DNA from 4 places in the Massilia sp. UYP11 genome. Region 2 is predicted to be linked to each of the others. Evidence: predicted binding sites of a transcription regulator. Region 2 holds the regulator's gene; each other region holds the start of a gene.
What was found. Region 2 encodes sigma-54, which starts transcription at its own class of promoters, with help from an activator protein. Its sites were predicted from a motif close to TGGCANGNAANCTGCTTT; they were not measured.
Positions count from the first base shown of each region.

Region 1: ABIB38_RS15670 (choice-of-anchor E domain-containing protein) is a predicted target of sigma-54. The motif match lies at 1,706-1,723, and genes of this name have one in related genera.
Region 3: ABIB38_RS04280 (PEP-CTERM sorting domain-containing protein) is a predicted target of sigma-54. The motif match lies at 1,772-1,789, and genes of this name have one in related genera.
Region 4: ABIB38_RS17780 (circularly permuted type 2 ATP-grasp protein) is a predicted target of sigma-54. The motif match lies at 1,575-1,592, and genes of this name have one in related genera.

Region 1 covers NZ_JBNDJE010000011.1:68,383-72,589, reverse strand. The annotation lists gene ABIB38_RS15680 (M16 family metallopeptidase) at 1-698, shown strand, start outside; gene ABIB38_RS15675 (SDR family oxidoreductase) at 802-1,593, shown strand; gene ABIB38_RS15670 (choice-of-anchor E domain-containing protein) at 1,778-2,458, shown strand; gene ABIB38_RS15665 (GntR family transcriptional regulator) at 2,558-3,334, opposite strand; gene ABIB38_RS15660 (flavodoxin family protein) at 3,399-4,207, opposite strand, start outside.
Region 2 covers NZ_JBNDJE010000001.1:740,761-744,967, reverse strand. The annotation lists gene ABIB38_RS03285 (enoyl-CoA hydratase/isomerase family protein) at 1-852, opposite strand, end outside; gene hpf (ribosome hibernation-promoting factor, HPF/YfiA family) at 976-1,335, opposite strand; gene ABIB38_RS03275 (RNA polymerase factor sigma-54) at 1,411-2,886, opposite strand; gene lptB (LPS export ABC transporter ATP-binding protein) at 2,898-3,650, opposite strand; gene lptA (lipopolysaccharide transport periplasmic protein LptA) at 3,662-4,207, opposite strand, start outside.
Region 3 covers NZ_JBNDJE010000002.1:168,419-172,625, reverse strand. The annotation lists gene ABIB38_RS04295 (GNAT family N-acetyltransferase) at 46-585, shown strand; gene ABIB38_RS04290 (hypothetical protein) at 599-1,117, opposite strand; gene ABIB38_RS04285 (putative quinol monooxygenase) at 1,302-1,619, shown strand; gene ABIB38_RS04280 (PEP-CTERM sorting domain-containing protein) at 1,833-2,459, shown strand; gene ABIB38_RS04275 (ankyrin repeat domain-containing protein) at 2,471-3,004, opposite strand; gene ABIB38_RS04270 (hypothetical protein) at 3,195-3,332, shown strand; gene ABIB38_RS04265 (Rap1a/Tai family immunity protein) at 3,357-3,581, shown strand; gene ABIB38_RS04260 (TonB-dependent receptor domain-containing protein) at 3,592-4,207, opposite strand, start outside.
Region 4 covers NZ_JBNDJE010000015.1:4,012-8,218, reverse strand. The annotation lists gene ABIB38_RS17785 (DUF2126 domain-containing protein) at 1-1,452, opposite strand, end outside; gene ABIB38_RS17780 (circularly permuted type 2 ATP-grasp protein) at 1,616-3,028, shown strand; gene ABIB38_RS17775 (alpha-E domain-containing protein) at 3,030-4,049, shown strand; gene ABIB38_RS17770 (zinc-binding metallopeptidase family protein) at 4,127-4,207, opposite strand, start outside.

The sequences.
Region 1 (4,207 bases), on a different contig from region 2:
AAATCACGCCGCTGGTCAATACCCTGTTCGGCGCCTGGCGCGCACCGCAGCCGCACGCGCCGGTGCTGGTCGCGCATGCCGACGTGGCCCCGGTGGCGCGCACGCTGGATACCCCGGACAAGGAAAACGGCTTTTACATCGCGCGATTGAACCTGGATCTGAACGTCGACGATGCGGACTATCCCGCCTTGCTGCTCGCCAACTACATCTTCGGCGACGGCGGTCTCAAGTCGCGCCTGATGGACCGCATCCGCCAGCAGGATGGCCTGTCGTATGGCGGCGGCTCGGACGTGTCGCCGGGCACCCTGGACCGCGCGGGCAGCTTCACGATCAATGCGATCGCGGCGCCGCAGAACCTGGCCAGGCTCGATGCGGCGGTGCGCGCCGAGCTGGCGCGCGCGCTCGAGAAGGGCTTCACTGCCGAAGAACTGGCCGGCGCCAAGTCGGGGCTGATGCAGCAGCGCCTGCAGGCGCGTTCGAACGACGGCGCGCTGGCGTCTGGCTGGACCTCGTTCCTGTATCGCGGCAAGACCTTCGAGGCATCGGCCGAGCTCGAACGCAAGATGCAGGCGGTGACGCTGCCCCAGTTGAATGCGGCGTTTCGCAAGGCGATCGATCCGGGTAAACTAGCGGTATTCATGGCGGGCGACCACGCCAAGGCGGGCGGCAAGGCGAAACCGATAGTCACTATGCCGTAAGTACAACAGTTTCCCAACAAAAACTCTTTGGATTGTGACAATACACGAAGCCATGCGTTAAAATGTTTCTTTTCGGAAGCAAAAGTTTCATCCAGGGAGCATCATGAAGGCCATCAACAAGCAGCAGCCGGCGAGCGGTTTATCGTTCACCGGCAAGGTCGTTTTGGTCACCGGGGCCGCCAGTGGAATCGGTCGCGCCATTGCCCTGGCGTTCGGCCGCGCCGGCGCCTGTGTGGTGGTGGCCGACGTCGCGATCGACGGTGGACACGCCACCGCGGCGATGATCGTCGAAAACGGCGGCAAGGCGCTGTTCGTGCAAAGCAACGTCACCCGTGCCGGCGATGTAGAAGCCCTGGTCGACAAGACCATCAATTACTACGGCCGCCTCGACTTCGCGATCAACAATGCCGCGGTAGAGGAAGAACGCCAGCCGCTGGCCGAGGCCGACGACGAGCAGTTCGACCGCATCATGAACGTCAACGTCAAGGGCGTCTGGCTGTGCATGAAATACCAGCTGCGCCAGATGCTCAAGCAGGGACACGGCGCGATCGTCAACATGGCCGGCGTCGCCGGCCTGGTCGGCAGCCCGAACCATGCGATCTATGGCGCCAGCAAGCACGCGGTGGTCGGCCTGACCAAGAGCGCCGCCGCCGAATATGCGCGCGAGGGAATCCGCGTCAACGTGCTGTGCCCGGCTGCGGTCAAGACGCCGATGCTCGCGCGCGCGTTCGAGCGCGATCCGGGCATCGAGAAAAAGCTCAAGGCGGCGCATCCGATGGGGCGCTTCGCCGAGGCGGGCGAGGTGGCGCAGGCCGCCCTGTGGCTGTGCTCGGACATGGCGTCGTACGTCAATGGTCATGAGATGGTGGTCGACGGCGGATTCACCGCGGTCTGATCCGGTGCGCTGGCCCCTGGCCGGTGATGGCGTGTCGGAGGTTTTTACACAGGGCGCCCGTCAGCAATGCTTGAACGCGGTAAGTTGTTGATTGCAATCAAGTATTTAATTTCGGCACGAATTATGCTTGTCTGATGGCCGATGCTGTATGTACGCAGCGTCTAACCCCACCAGTGAGACTAATTTGAAAAAGACTTTCGCCGCCCTGGCCCTTGCCGCTGTCCTGCTTCCCGTCGCGGGCGCCCAGGCCGCCGTGATCAGCTTCAGCAACAGTATCGGAATGACCGAAACGGACTGGTCCGAGGCACTGCGTTTCAGCAAGTTCAACACGAAGCTTGGCGCCCTCAATGCGATCACGTTCGACCTGAACGGCCTGGTCAGCGGCGCCGGTTTCGCCGAAAATCGCGGCAGCAGTGCGGCGAACGTCACCCTGACCCTGAGTTCGACCATGACGCTGACCCGCCCGGACGGCAGCACGCTGGGTGTGGCGAACCCGGTATTCAACCAGGTTTACCGCCTCGCGCGCTACGACCGTGTTGTCGACTACGGCGGCACCTCCGGTATCCACACCGGTACGATCGAGGCGAGCAGTGCCGCATCGTTCCTGAGCAGTAGCGCCAGCGATATCGCCCTGTTCTCGGGTAACGGTTTCATCGAGCTTGGCCTGAGCGCGCTGGGCACCTCGTTCGCGCAAGGGCCTGGCAACGTGATCACCGGATTCGACACGCTCGCTTCCGGCGCGGTGCAGGTCACGTATGACTACACGCCATTTGCCGAAATCCCGGAACCGGCCACCCTGGCGACCATGCTCGCCGGCTTCGGCCTGATGGGCGCCGTGCGCCGCCGCAAGGCAAAGCGGGCCTGAGCCGCAGACGGCGGCGCTGCCTGCCGATCGAACGGCGCAAGGACAGCCTTGCGCCGTTCGATGAAGGATTGTCGACCTCCGTCGAACACCCCACATCGTTCACATCGACGTCGGGCTCGGGCTCGCGTTGAGCTCGGCCACGAAATCATACGTATCGCCACGGAAATAAGAACGGCAGAACTCCACCGCACGCCCGTCGCGCAGGAACCCCAGGCGTTCCACGCACAGGCCGGCGTCGCCCTCGCGCGCATCGAGCAGGCGCGCCTGCTCGGCACCCAGCAGCAGGGCCGACAGGCGCTGCAGCGCGCGCACCGGACGGTTGCCGGCCGCCTCGAGCGCCTCGTACATCGAGTCGCCCACCGCGTCGAGCGAAGGCAGGGCAAAGGCGGCGATGGTCGCGTACTCCAGGCACATCGGCGCATCGTCGGCGTAGCGCAGGCGGTGGAAGCGGTACACCGGCGTGCCCGGAGAAAGCCGCAGGCGCAGCGCTTCCTCGGGCGTGACCAGGCCTTCCGAACGCTTGAGCCAGCTGCTTCTCGGCACCCGTCCACGGGCGCGCATGTCTTCGGAGAACGAACTGAGCTTGGCGAAATTCTTTTCGATGCGCGTGTTGAGAAAATTGCCGGAGCCGGCGCGCCGCACCAGCAGGCCGTCCTCGACCAGGCTGTCGATCGCCTTGCGCACCGTGATGCGCGAGATGCCCAGTTCCAGCGCCAGCTGGCGCTCGGCGGGCAGGGCGCTCGAGGGGCCGTAGATGCCGTGGTCGATCGCCTGGCGCAGCGCGCGCTGCAATTGCTGGTAGAGCGGCAGCTTGCCGGCGCCGGCGGCGAGGCCGGCCTTGGCGGCGTCGTGCATCAGTTGGACGAGGGGATTCATGCGGCTGGCAGGGTGGACGGACAGGCAATGATACCGCAGCACGTCCGCCCGGTCAGTCGCCGGATCACTTCGGGCGTGGATCCTTCAAGGGCTGGCTGACCACGGCGACCCGCCCCGCGCGCACCTCGCGCACGGCGGTGGCCACCGCGCGCGCCACGTTGCGCGTCTCTTCCTGCACCGCGGCGTCGCGGTCGAACGTCTCGTGGCTGTCGGCATACGATTCGTAATAGCCGATGTAGCGGTCGAGCTGGCCGAAGCTGCCCGAGTTGATCAAGCCCATCCACTCGAGCCAGTCCGACAGCGAGCGCCGCGTGCCCTCGATGCCGGCCACGTCGCCGTGCACCAGCAGGCCAAAGGCGCGGCCGGCCAGGTGTTTCGGATAATCCCAGCCGTCACGCTCGATCTGCTTGGCTTCCTCGGCGTGCTTGCCGTGGGTCGAGGTCGGGTCGGGATTGCCGCCGTCGGCGCACACCAGGCGGTCGATCATCAGTTTCAGCACCGCAGGGGTCTGGTACCAGTAGACCGGGGTGATGATGATGACGCCATGGGCCAGCACCCAGCGCTCGTAGATCTCGTTCATCCAGTCGCCCACCTGGCGCTCGGCGTGGTTCGGGTAGCAGCTGCACGGCCAGTGGCACAGCGGCATCGCGGTCGACACGCAGCCCTTGCAGGGGTGGATGTGGCGGTCGTAGTCCGAATTGAGCAGGGAGAGGTCGAGCACGTCGGCCTCGAAACCCTGTTCCATCAAGACCTCTTTCGCCATCTGCGTCATGCGCCAGCTCTTCGAGATTTCGCCGGGACAGGTGCCGTCGTTGCGGGCCGAGGCGTTGATGAGGAGAATGCGGTTGCGCGACGCGGGGTCCTTCTGGCGCT
Region 2 (4,207 bases):
CAGCAGTTCGTGGGTCACGCACATCATCAGGGGCGAACGCTGGCGCATCGCCGCCAGGGCCCGCTGCGCGAACGGCGTCGCGTCGCCTTCGAGCGAGGCCATGATCGCGGCCACCGAGGCCGCGCCGAAATGGGCGTCGATGCGCGTGCGCAGCGACGGCAATTCGCTCTCGCCCGCCAGCGCGGAAAATGGCGCCGCGAAGGCGCGGATCGCCGCCGGCAGCGCGGCGCCGGGCGTGGACGCGATCAACGCATGCAGGGCCGGCAGTTCGGCGCCGGGCACGAACAGGTCGGCCAGCCCGATATGCAGCGCGTCGGCGGCGCCGATCGTCAGCCCGGTCAGGCCCAGGTAATAGCCGAGCCGTCCCGGCGCATGCGACAGGAAATGGCTGCCGCCGACGTCTGGGAACAGGCCGATGTTCACCTCGGGCATGGCCATCCTGGTGCGCTCGGTCACGATGCGCAGGCCGCAATCCGGGCCGCCCTGGGCGATGCCCATGCCGCCGCCCATTACCACGCCGTCCATGACGGCGATGTAGGGCTTCGGATAGAAATGGATCAGGTGGTTCAGCGCGTATTCTTCGGTGAAGAAATCCTCGAGCAACGCACTGCCGCCCATCGGCGTCGCATGGCCGACCTCATGGAAGAAGCGGATGTCGCCGCCCGCGCACAAGGCCTTCTCGCTGCTGCTGGTCAGCACCACCGCCTCGACCTGCGCGTCATCCTGCCAGGCGCGCAGCGCCACGGTCAGCGCGCGCACCATCGCGAGCGACAGCGAATTGAGCGCCTTCGGGCGGTCCAGGGTGATGATGCCGGTGCGGTTGGCGATGCGGGTCAGGACATGGTCGGTCATGGGGTGATCCATCATGGAGAGACCTGCATTTTACCGAACACGCGCTGCGGGTAAAACCGGAAAGGCGGATGCAAAAAGGGCGTCCCCTCAGACGCCCTTAGCTGGTGTGAGCCCTGCGCCTGGTCAGGCGGCAGCGGCCTCTTCGCTGCCACGCTCCGGCAGGCGCTTGATCGAAGTACGGCTATGGTCCTTCAGCATTTGCTTGTGTTTGAGGATCTGTCGGTCCAGCTTATCCATCAGCGTATCGATCGCCGCGTACAGGTCTTGCGCGACGCTTGCCACGTGCAGGGTCTTGCCCGACACCTGGACGTTGATCTCTGCTTTCTGCCTTTTTTCTTTTTCAGTGAGGTTGTCGACGGCCAGGAAGACATGGGTGTCGATCACCTGGTCGAAATGGCGAATGATGCGCTCGAGCTTATTCTGAACGTATTCACGGATGGCGGGGGTCACTTCGAGATGATGGCCACTGATTGTGAGGTTCATACACACTCCTTTGAAAATGATGCACCGTGTGGACCACACCAACGCGACAAGGCACGACGGGTGTGGACGGCGCAGTTACAAGGACTTGCGGAGGCTTACAGGGGGTATCTTGAGGGCTTCACGGTATTTTGCAACCGTCCGGCGCGCAATGACCATGCCTTGTTCCCCGAGCATCTCCGCGATCTTGCTGTCGGATAATGGGTTCCTAGGGTCTTCTGCTCCTGTCAATTGTGCGATGAGCGCACGGATTGCCGTCGAGGATGCTTCGCCTCCCGCCTCGGTGGCAACGTGGCTACCGAAGAAATACTTCAACTCAAACATGCCGTGCGGGGTCAGCATGTATTTCTGGGTTGTGACACGAGAAATTGTGCTCTCGTGTAGGCCTAGTGTATCAGCTATCTCGCGTAAAACAAGGGGCCGCATGGCAACCGCGCCGTGGGAGAAAAAGTTGCGCTGGCGCTCGACGATCGCCTCCGCCACGCGCAGGATGGTGTCGAACCGCTGGCGCATGTTCTTGATGAGCCACTTCGCTTCCTGCAGCTGCGCGCCCATCTGCGCTTCGCTCTTGCCTTGCTTGAGCAGGCTGGCATACAGGCTGTTCACGCGCAGGCGCGGCATCACGTCCGGGTTCAGGGTGACCGCCCAGCCGCTCTTGGCGCGGCGCACGATCACGTCCGGCACCACGTAGTCCGACACGTTCGAGGCGAAGACCGCACCCGGATGCGGATTACACTGGCGCACCACGGCCTGCACCTCGCGCAAGTCTTCGTCGTCGCAGTCGAGCGCTTTTTTCAGCTTGCTGTATTCGCGCTGGGCGAACCAGGTCAGGTAACCTTCGACGATGGTCAGGGCCATGCGCCGCGTGACCATTGGCACGCCCGGCATGCGCCGGATCTGCAGCGCCAGGCACTCGGACGCGCTGCGCGCGCCGACGCCCACCGGGTCCATGCTCTGCACCAGCGCCAGCGCGCAGCGCAGCTCGTCGATCTCGATCTCGAGTTCTTCGGGCAGCCGCGCGTGGATCTCGTCGAGCGGCTCGTCGAGATAGCCGTTGTCGTCCAGCGCATCGATCACCAGCTCGGCGAGCGCACGGTCGCGCACCGACAAGGTGGCTTCGCGCACCTGCTCCATCAGGTGTTCGCGCAGGGTGATGGCGCAGGCTTCCAGCTGCGGGCGGCCGTCCTCGTCCTCGCCGCCGCCGGACGACGGCGCGCCGCCCTCGCTCCAGTCAGCATCAACGCGATCGTTGTCGGCGCCGCTCTCGAGGCTCTCGCCCTCCTGCGCCGGCGCGTCCTGGCCCTCGGCCTGCTGGCCGGGCGCCGGCGGCGCTTCGCCATTGGCGGGCGCATTGTTGATGGCGCCATCGGCCAGCAAACGCACCGAACGGTCGAGCGGATCGTCGAGCCGCTCGAGCAAGGGGTTATCGCCCAGTATCTGCTCGATCTCCTGGTGCAGTTCGAGCGTCGACAGCTGCAGCAACCGGATCGACTGCTGCAGTTGCGGCGTGAGCGCGAGGTGCTGCGAAGTGCGAAGTTGCAGGGACTGTTTCATCTAGGCGTCGCTCACATGCGGAAGTGTTCACCCAGGTACACGCGGCGCACCGACTCGTCCGCGATGATGTCGTCAGGACGGCCGGAGGCAAGCACCGCGCCCTGGTTGATGATGTAGGCGCGGTCGCAGATGCCAAGCGTCTCGCGCACGTTGTGGTCGGTGATCAAGACACCGATCCGGCGCTCTTTCAGGAAGCGCACGATGCGCTGGATCTCGATCACGGCGATCGGGTCGACGCCGGCGAACGGTTCGTCCAGCAGCACGAAGCGCGGATTGGTCGCCAGCGCGCGCGCGATCTCCACGCGGCGGCGCTCGCCGCCCGACAGCGACAGCGCCGGATTCTCGCGCAGCTTCTCGATCTGCAGGTCGGCCAGCAGGGTGTCGAGGCGCTCGTTGATCTGGTCTTTCGACAGCGGCTTGCCATTGTCCTTTTGCAGCTCGAGCACGGCGCGGATGTTCTCTTCCACCGTCAGCTTGCGGAACACCGACGCCTCTTGCGGCAGGTAGGACAGGCCCAATACGGCGCGGCGGTGGATCGGCAGGCTGGTGATGTCGGTGCCGTTGATGTCGATCGAGCCGGCGTCCGACGGCACCAGGCCCACGATCATGTAGAACGACGTGGTCTTGCCGGCGCCGTTCGGGCCCAGCAGGCCGACCACCTCGCCGCACTCGACCTGCAGCGACACGTCGCGCACCACCAGGCGCTTGCCATAGCTTTTCTGCAGGCCCTTGACGACCAGGGTGCTGCAATCGTCCAGCTCCATCGGAATCGCCGTCATTGGGCGCCTCCGCCTGGTGCGCGCTTGGGCGCCAGGATCAGGGTGCCGCGGCCGCCGCCAACCTTGCTCTGGCCGCTGGTGTCGTTACGCACCGTGGCCACTTCCTTGCGGTTGTCGTAGGAGATGAACGGGCCGGTGATCTGGTTGGTCATGCGCGCGCCTTCCAGTTCGCGCACGACGGCGTTGGAATACAGGCGCACCAGTTCCGATCGCTCGTCGTACTCGATGCGCTCGGCCTGGCCGTCGACCCACAGGTCGGAACCACCGTCGCGCTTCTGGCGGAAGGTGGCGACCTTGCCGCCGGCGGCGGTGAGGGTCACGCTCATATAGCCTTCCGGGCTTTCCTTGACCAGGGCGCGGTCGGACTTGAGCACCAGGGTGCCGCGGGTCAGGACCACGTTGCCGGTCAGGATGCGGGTGCCGGTCACCTCGTCGACGTCGAGCGAGTCGAAGTTGATGACTGCCTCCTTGAGCGAATCGGCGCGCTCGGCGGCCGCGGTCAGCGACAGCAGGGAAAGGAAAACGGCGGCAAGTAGTTTTTT
Region 3 (4,207 bases), on a different contig from region 2:
GGGATGCGGCCGACGCCGTCAAGCATCCAGGTCAGGCATGCTACCATGCGCGCTTTTGACCGTCCCGCCATGCCGATCCCGACCTCGATGCGCATCCGTCCGCTGCTGCCCGCCGACCTGGACGCCGTGCTGCGCGTGCAGGCGGCCTGCTATCCGCCGGCGATGCAGGAAGCGGCGGCGGTGGTGAAGGCGCGGCTGGATGCGGCCGCCGCCACCTGCCTGGCCGCGTGCGATGCCGGCGGCGTGTGCGGCTACCTGTTCGCCTACCCGTCGCGCCTGGGACGGGTCACCGCCCTGGGCGCGCCGTTCGAGATCGCGCCGGACGCCGACACCCTGTACCTGCACGACCTGGCGGTCGATCCGCGCGCGCACGGGCGCGGACTGGCGCGCGCGCTGGTGGCGCATCTGCTGGGCCGCGGCCGACGCCTGGATTCGTCCCGGGGCTTGACCCATGCGGCGCTGGTCTCGGTGCAGGACAGCACGCGCTTCTGGAGCGGCCTCGGCTTCAAGGAGCGCTCGACCGGCGATGCGGGCCTGCTCACGTATCCGGCGGGCGCCGTCCATATGGCGCGCCCGCTCACTTAATTTGCTGGACGGATCATTCGACGCGGCGCACCTTGGCCGAGGCGTTGCTGCCTTCCACGCGCATGAAGATGGTGCCGAACAGATTGCGTTCGATGCTGACCTTGGCGTCGTCGCGCGGGGCCAGGACCGCGTCGCTGCCGTCGACGACGCGCCACACCTGGCCGTTGGCCAGGCGGATCCGCGAACCCGGGCCCCAGCCCTCGAACCTGCCGACGACCGTGCTCTGGACCGAGCTGGGCTGCGTCTCGCGCTGCTTCACCGCCTCCATGCCGAAATTGTCCTCGGCGCCGGCCGGGGCCGGCGCGCTTGCCGCCCGGGCCGCCGTCGCCGGGCTCGCCACACCGACGGGGATCGCGTCATAGCAGGCCACGCGCGATGCGACATCGGTCATGGCGCGGCAGGTCAGGAGCGCCGCATCGCCAGGGCTGGCATTGGCGAGCGCGGAGCCGGAGGCGAGCAGCAATACGGCAAGGGGCAGTGCGGCAAGAGGCAGTGCGGCAAGAGGCAGAGCGGCAAGAGGCAGGGCTTTCATCGGAATCCTAGGTAAAGGTGGAAGCTTGCCCGCGGGCGCGCCCCTGGGCGGCTACGATTATAGGGGATGCCGATGCATGAAGGGAAATCGTGGGCCGGCCGGCAGCCGCGCGCGGGACGTTCTATACTGCTGCGACGCCAGGCACCTCCAGACCGTGGCGCGCCATCCCAAACCAAGGAAGATCATGGATCAGCAACCGAACGACACCCCAGGCCAGCAAGTGACGATCATCGCCACCCTCTACGCGAAGGCCGGCCAGGAAGCCGCGCTCGCGGCGCGCATGCACGAGATGATCGACGCCACCCGCAAGGAAGCCGGCTGCATCCTGTACGAGCTGCAGCGCTCGGACGAGGACCCGCGCGAGTTCATCATGGTGGAATACTGGCGCGATGCCGAGGCGATAGCACTGCACGACGCCAGCGCCCACATGGCCGCCCTGGTGGCCGACCTGCCGGCGCTGGTCGACCGCCCGGTGGTGGTGCGCAGGTACACGCCCGCCTGAGCGAGGCGCACTTCAGCCGGGGCGGTCGCGCCGGACGGATCGCGCCTGGGCGTAAGAGGGCGCTGTCGAAAAATTTAACACGGTTCGCCGACGTATTGACGCGGCTGCGGAAATATTTCGTAGAATCAAAGAGTTGCCATTCCGACCATATTTGGCCCGCTTCTTGCTCATCTATTTGCTCACCCGAGGTGAATAACCACAAGGAGCATGTCGATGGCGCCCATCATCCCCTACCTGTTCGCGGCCGCGCTGCTGGCCCAGCCGGCGCAGGCCGCGGTCACCTATTCCTGGCACGAGGTCGGCACTTCGCCAATCTCGCCGCCGGGCCTGAACATGGAACTCGTGTTTTCGGACGACGCGGTCGCGCAGGGCAAGCTGGAACTCGATTTCGTGAACATGTGCGACCTGGGCGAGCCTTGCCTCGATGGGCAGGACAGCCTGCTGTCGCTGCGCTACTGGTATGCAGAGCCGTGGGCGGACGAAGGTCGTGCGAATTACATCGATTATGGCCACCGCAAGCTGCCCGCGCACTATTTCGATCGAATCCGGCTGAACCTGACCTTCCTGCCCGGCGGCCTGCTGGACGGATACATCTACGCCAATGACGGCAACTCGCACGTCGAGATCGCGAGCCTCGGCGGCCTGTTCACGGTCGTGAATGCGCACAGCGACGAACCATTCGGGTGCAACTACTTCTCCGATCCCTGCTCGGGTTCGACCGGCTACCTGGCGGGCGCGTCGATCGAAGGCGAGGTGCCGGAACCGTCGAGCGTGCTGCTCGCCGGCCTGGGCCTGGCGGCCATCGGGTTCGCGCGCCGGCGGCGGGCGCGCCGGGATTGACAGGCGCGTAATCAGGCAGCCGGCGCCAGCAGCGCCGCGGTGTCGGGCGCGCCCATGCGCAGCGCCGCATCGTGGGCGCTGACGCCGCCGGCATCGCGCAGCGCCGGGTCGGCGCCGCGCTCGATCAGCAGGCGGGCGATGTCGACCCGGTTGAACATGGCGGCGAACATCAGCGCGGTCCTGCCGGACGGTCCCGCATGGTCGGCGATGGCACCGTGGTCCAGCAGGAGCGTCGTTACCGCCAGGTCGCCCTTGAAGGCGGCGCCGTGCAGCGGCGCCTGGGAGGCGTCGTTCAACAGTTGCGGATCGGCGCCGTGCTCCAGCAGCACGCGCGCGGCGTCGAGGTGGCCGTGGTAGCAGGCCAGCATCAGGAGACTGTCGCCGCGCTCGTTGCGCAGATTGGGCGGCAAGCCCTTGGCCAGCAGCGCGCCGAGCGGTTCGGCGTCGCCCTTGCGGGCGTACTGGAACACCTCGCGCAACCATGCGAGGGTGGCTTCGTCGAGTTCCGCCGGCGTGGCCGGCAGGGTGGATTCATTGGCTTGCATGCGGGGTCCTGTGTCGGTGCGATGGTTGATTAGATCACATCCGGCGCCGCCACGCAGTCGCCGCACGCCAGCTGACGGGGGGTGTTCGAGGCCGAGCCGGACCTGCGGCTGGCGCACGATTGAGGGTCCGCAAGCGGCGCCGGGCGCCGCCGCCGCACCATGGGACGCCGATTGTTCCACAGGAGAGCCCATGAAAGCCGGCACCTGGATGGCGCTCGCGGCCTGCATGCCGGCCGGCGCGCTGGCCTCGATTCCCTATGTGTATCCGTTCAATGCGATGACCGGCCAGGAAGTGATCGAGCATCGCCTCAAGGAGCCCAGGACTTAGCTCGACTACATCAACCGCAAGAAGGTGGGACGGGTGGACGCCTACCTGAACGGCATCAAGGATGCGGGCCATGGCCGCGAATGGTGCCTGGCCAGGCCCGTGCTGCCGCAGGAACTGAACGTGGCCGTCGTGCGCCGCCTGAAGGCGACGCGCAAGCCGGCCGAACTGAAACGCAACGCGGCGCCGCTGGTGCTGGCCGAGCTGCGCCGGCGCTTTCCCTGCCCACCGCCGGGCAAGAAGAAGCGCTGAGCGAGGATGGTCAGAAGTCGACGTTCATCGACACCCACAGGCGACGACCGTCCATATTGTTGACGTACACGCTGCCATAGGTCGGCGCCGCGGTCGGGGTCGACTGGTAAGGACGGTAGTCGACGAAGTCCTTGTTGAGCAGGTTGTAGATCGCGGCATTGATCGAGATGGTCGGGCTGAGCTGGTAGGCGGTGCCCAGGTGCAGCATGCCATAGCCCTTGTAGTCGCCCAGCGTCGCCTTGGCGGCGCGGGTGACGGCCGAGACGCCCGGATCGCGATAGCGCTCGCTGCGGTACTCGGCGCGCAGCCACGCGTTCCACTGCTGCGAGATGTCCCAGGTCAGGCGCGCATTGAGCGCGTGCTCGGGCGTGTCGGACAACGGCTTGCCGGCGTTGGCGCCGCTTTTCTGCTCGCTCTCGGTATAGGTGTAGTTCGCGCTGGCGACCCAGCCGGCGGCCAGCGGGAAGCGGGTCGCCAGTTCCACGCCGCGCGTCACTGCCTCGTCGACGTTGATCGACTGGCTGAAGGCATCGACGTTCGGCCAGTTGCCGAAGCTGACGCAGCCAGGGCGGTCCGGCGCCAGGCGGTAGGCGCAGTTCAGCAGGCCGGTGCCGCTGGTGATCTTG
Region 4 (4,207 bases), on a different contig from region 2:
CCGGCGCCGTTCCTCCGGCGCGTCCAGGTCTGCCTGCAGGGGATCGAGGTTGGACGGCAGCGCCTGCTCGCGCTGGGCCTGCAGCAGCACGTCCTCATAGGCGGGGATGACGCTGCCGGCGGGCAGGCCGAGCGCATCGACCAGCGCGGCGGCGAAACGGGCGGCGTCCGCGGCGCCATAGCCGTCGTCGACGTGTTCGCTGGAAAACAGGTCGGGGTCGCGCCACAGCGGCTCGCCGTCGACGCGCCAGAAGATGTTCAGCGCCCAGCGCGGCAGCGGTTCACCCGGATACCATTTTCCCTGGCCGTAGTGGAGCAGCCCGCCCGGCGCGAACCTGTCCTTCAGTCGCTGCGCCAGCGTGCCGGCCAGCGCGCGTTTCCGCTCGCCGTGCGCCTGGGTATTCCACTCCGGCGCGTCCATGTCGTCGATCGAGACGAAGGTGGGCTCGCCGCCCTGGGTCAGGCGCACGTCCTGGGCCAGCAGATCGGCGTCGACCTGCCGGCCCAGGCGGTCGATGGCCTGCCAGTCGGCGTCCGAATACGGTTTGGTCACGCGTGGGTCTTCATGGATGCGGGTGATCGTCATCTCGTGGACGAACGTGACCTCGGCCTCGTCGCTGAAGCCCGTCACCGGCGCCGCCGACGAGGGCTGCGCCGTGCAGGCGAGCGGGATATGGCCTTCGCCCGCCAGCATGCCCGAGGTCGGGTCGAGCCCGATCCAGCCGGCGCCGGGGATGTACACCTCGGTCCACGCGTGCAGGTCGGTGAAGTCTTCGATGGCGCCGCTCGGACCGTCGAGCGCCTCCTGGTCGGCGCGCAGCTGGATCAGGTAGCCGGAAACGAAACGCGCCGCCAGCCCCATCGTGCGCAGGATCTGCACCAGCAGCCAGCCGCTGTCGCGGCACGAGCCGGTGCGCTTCTCCAGCGTGTCTTCCGGCGTCTGCACGCCGGGCTCCATGCGCAGCAGATAAGCGATGTCGCGCTGCAGGCGCTGGTTGATCGCCACCAGGAAGTCGGCGGTATTCATCGGCTCCGCCAGCAGCTCGCGCCGCGCCGCCGCCACCCATGCCCGCAGCAGCGGGCCGGCCGGCTCAGGCTGGGCGTAGGCGCTCAGTTCCCCCTGCAACTGCTCGGGATAGGCAAAGGGAAAATGCTCCGCATATTGCTCAACGAAGAAGTCGAAGGGATTGATGACGGTCATGTCGGCGACCAGGTCGACAGTAAACTCGAGCGTATCCGTTTTTTCCGGGAACACGAAGCGGCCGATGTAATTTCCGTATGGGTCTTGCTGCCAGTTGATGAAATGCTCCTGCGGCAGCACCGACAGCGAATACGACAGGATCGGCGTGCGCGCGTGCGGCGCCGGACGCAGGCGCACCTCATGCGGCGAGAGGGTGACTTGCCGGTCGTAGCGGTAACTGGTCTTGTGGTGCAGCGCGATACGGATAGCCATGCGGGCGTGCCTTTATAGGAGAGATCACGAACAATACCAGCACATCGATACATGCCTGTTTCAACTGTGCATAAGCATGATTCATACCCGCAATATAATGGGTTCGTGCGGCCTTGCCGAGCTGGCACGTTTCTTGATTGCACTGATGCCACTGGAGGGCCCAATGCCGAACTTTTACAATGAAATGTATTCCTCTGCGGCAACAGCAAGGCCTCACTATGACGCGTTCGCGCGCTGGCTCGCCTCGCAGCCGCCGGAGCTGATCGCGCAAAAGCGGGTCGAAGCCGAACTGACTTTCCAGCGGGTGGGGATCACCTTCGCGGTCTATGGCGACAACGCCGGCAAGGAGCGCTTGATCCCGTTCGACATCATTCCACGCGTGATCAATGCCGCCGAATGGGCCAGGCTGCAGGCCGGCCTGGTGCAGCGGGTGACGGCGCTGAACCGTTTCCTGCACGATGTCTACCACAGGCAGGATATCCTGAAGGCGGGCATCATTCCGTCCGGGCAGATCCTGAACAATGCGCAGTACCGCCCCGCCATGCAGGGCATCCAGGTTCCTTCCAATATCTACGCCCATATCGCCGGGGTCGACATCGTGCGCGCAGGTGAGGGCGAGTTTTATGTTCTGGAGGACAATCTGCGAGTGCCGTCCGGCGTGTCCTACATGCTGGAAAACCGCAAGATGATGATGCGGCTGTTCCCCGCCCTGTTCGCGCGCAACCGCGTGGCGCCAGTGGAGCACTATCCCGACCTGCTGCTCGACAATCTGCGCACCGTGGCGCCGGACGGACCGCTTGACCCGACCGTGGTCGTGCTCACGCCCGGCATGCACAACTCGGCCTATTTCGAACACGCCTTCCTGGCCCAGCAGATGGGTGTGGCGCTGGTGCAGGGGCAAGACCTGTATGTCAGCGACGACACCGTCTACATGCGCACCACGCGCGGGCCGAAGCAGGTCGACGTCATCTATCGCCGCATCGACGACGACTACCTCGATCCACGCGCCTTCCGCGCCGAGTCCACGCTGGGCGTGCCGGGCCTGCTCGACGCGGTGCGCGCCGGGCGGGTCGGCCTGGCCAACGCCATCGGCACCGGGGTGGCCGACGACAAGTCGATCTATCCCTTCGTGCCGGACATGATCGAATTCTACCTGGGCGAAAAGCCGATCCTGAACAATGTGCCGACCTACCAGTGCCGGAAAAAGGAAGACCTGGCCTATACCCTGTCCCGGCTGCCCGAGCTGGTGGTGAAGGAAGTACACGGCGCCGGCGGCTACGGCATGCTGGTCGGGCCGGCCTCGACCCACGCCGAGATCGAGGCCTTTCGCGAGCGCCTGGTGGCCAACCCGGACGGCTATATCGCCCAGCCCACGCTGGCCTTGTCGGCGTGCCCGACCTATGTCGAATCGGGCATCGCGCCGCGCCACATCGACCTGCGTCCCTTCGTCTTGTCGGGCAAGACCGTGTCGATGGTGCCGGGCGGCCTGACCCGGGTGGCGCTGCGGGAAGGTTCGCTGGTGGTCAATTCATCGCAGGGCGGCGGCACCAAGGATACCTGGATACTGGAGAACTAGCATGTTGAGCCGCACCGCAGACCACTTGTTCTGGATGGCCCGCTACACCGAGCGCGCCGAAAACACGGCCCGCATGCTCGATGTCCGGGTCCAGCATTCGCTGATGCCGCAGTCGGGGCAGGCCGAGCAGCAGGGCTGGCGCAGCATGCTGGTCGTGTCCGAGCTGGAGGAGCAGTTCGAGGCCAAATACCCCGCGCTCACGCAGAAGGACGTGATCGACTTCATGGTCCGCGATCCGGACAACCTGTCCTCGATCACGAGCTGCCTGCGCGCGGCGCGCGAGAATGCGCGCGCCGTGCGCGGCGCCCTGACCACCGAGGTGTGGGAAACCGAGAACACGACCTGGCTGATGCTGCAGCAGCATCTCGACAAGCGCACCTTCGAGCACGATCCCGGCCAGTTCCTGGAATGGGTCAAGTACCGCTCGCACATGTCACGCGGCGTCACGCTGGGCACCATGCTCCAGGACGAGGCGTTCAACTTCATCCGCCTCGGCACCTTCCTGGAACGGGCCGACAATACGGCGCGCATCCTCGACGTCAAGTTCAGGTTCGGCGGCGCCGATGCCGCCCAGGCCGGGACGCAGGCAGAGTTCTACCAGCTGGCGGCGCTGCTGCGCTCGGTGTCCGCCTTCGAGACCTACCGCAAGGTCTACCGGGACGCCATCACGTCGACGCGGGTGGCCGAACTATTGATACTGCAAGAGAAAATGCCGCGCTCGCTGGTGGCGTGCATGGCCGCGGTGGTGGCCAACCTGAAGGACGTGCGTAATGCGCAGTCGCACGATACCGAGCGCCTGGCCGTGGAGCTGTACGCCATGCTGCAATCGGCCCCGATCGGCGACATCCTCGAAGAAGGCCTGGACGCCTTCCTGACGCGCTTCCTGGCGTCGGTCGACGCGCTGGGCAACGGCATCAGCCGCGACTTCCTGATCCCGATCGAGCCGGCCCCGCCGGACCAGGGACAGACCCAGTCGCAGACGCAGACCCTGGGCGGGATGACCCAGACCCAGACGGCGTGACGGGACGCACCAGCATGGCGCGCGCTGCACCGTTTCGAGAAAAACGGCGCCGCCGAGCGTCATGACGGTGCGCCTGCTCAGGCTCCCTGCGTGGCGGGCGCCGGCGTCGCGGCCGGCTTGACCGGGGCCGTCTCTTTCCCGATCCGGGCGCGCACGAC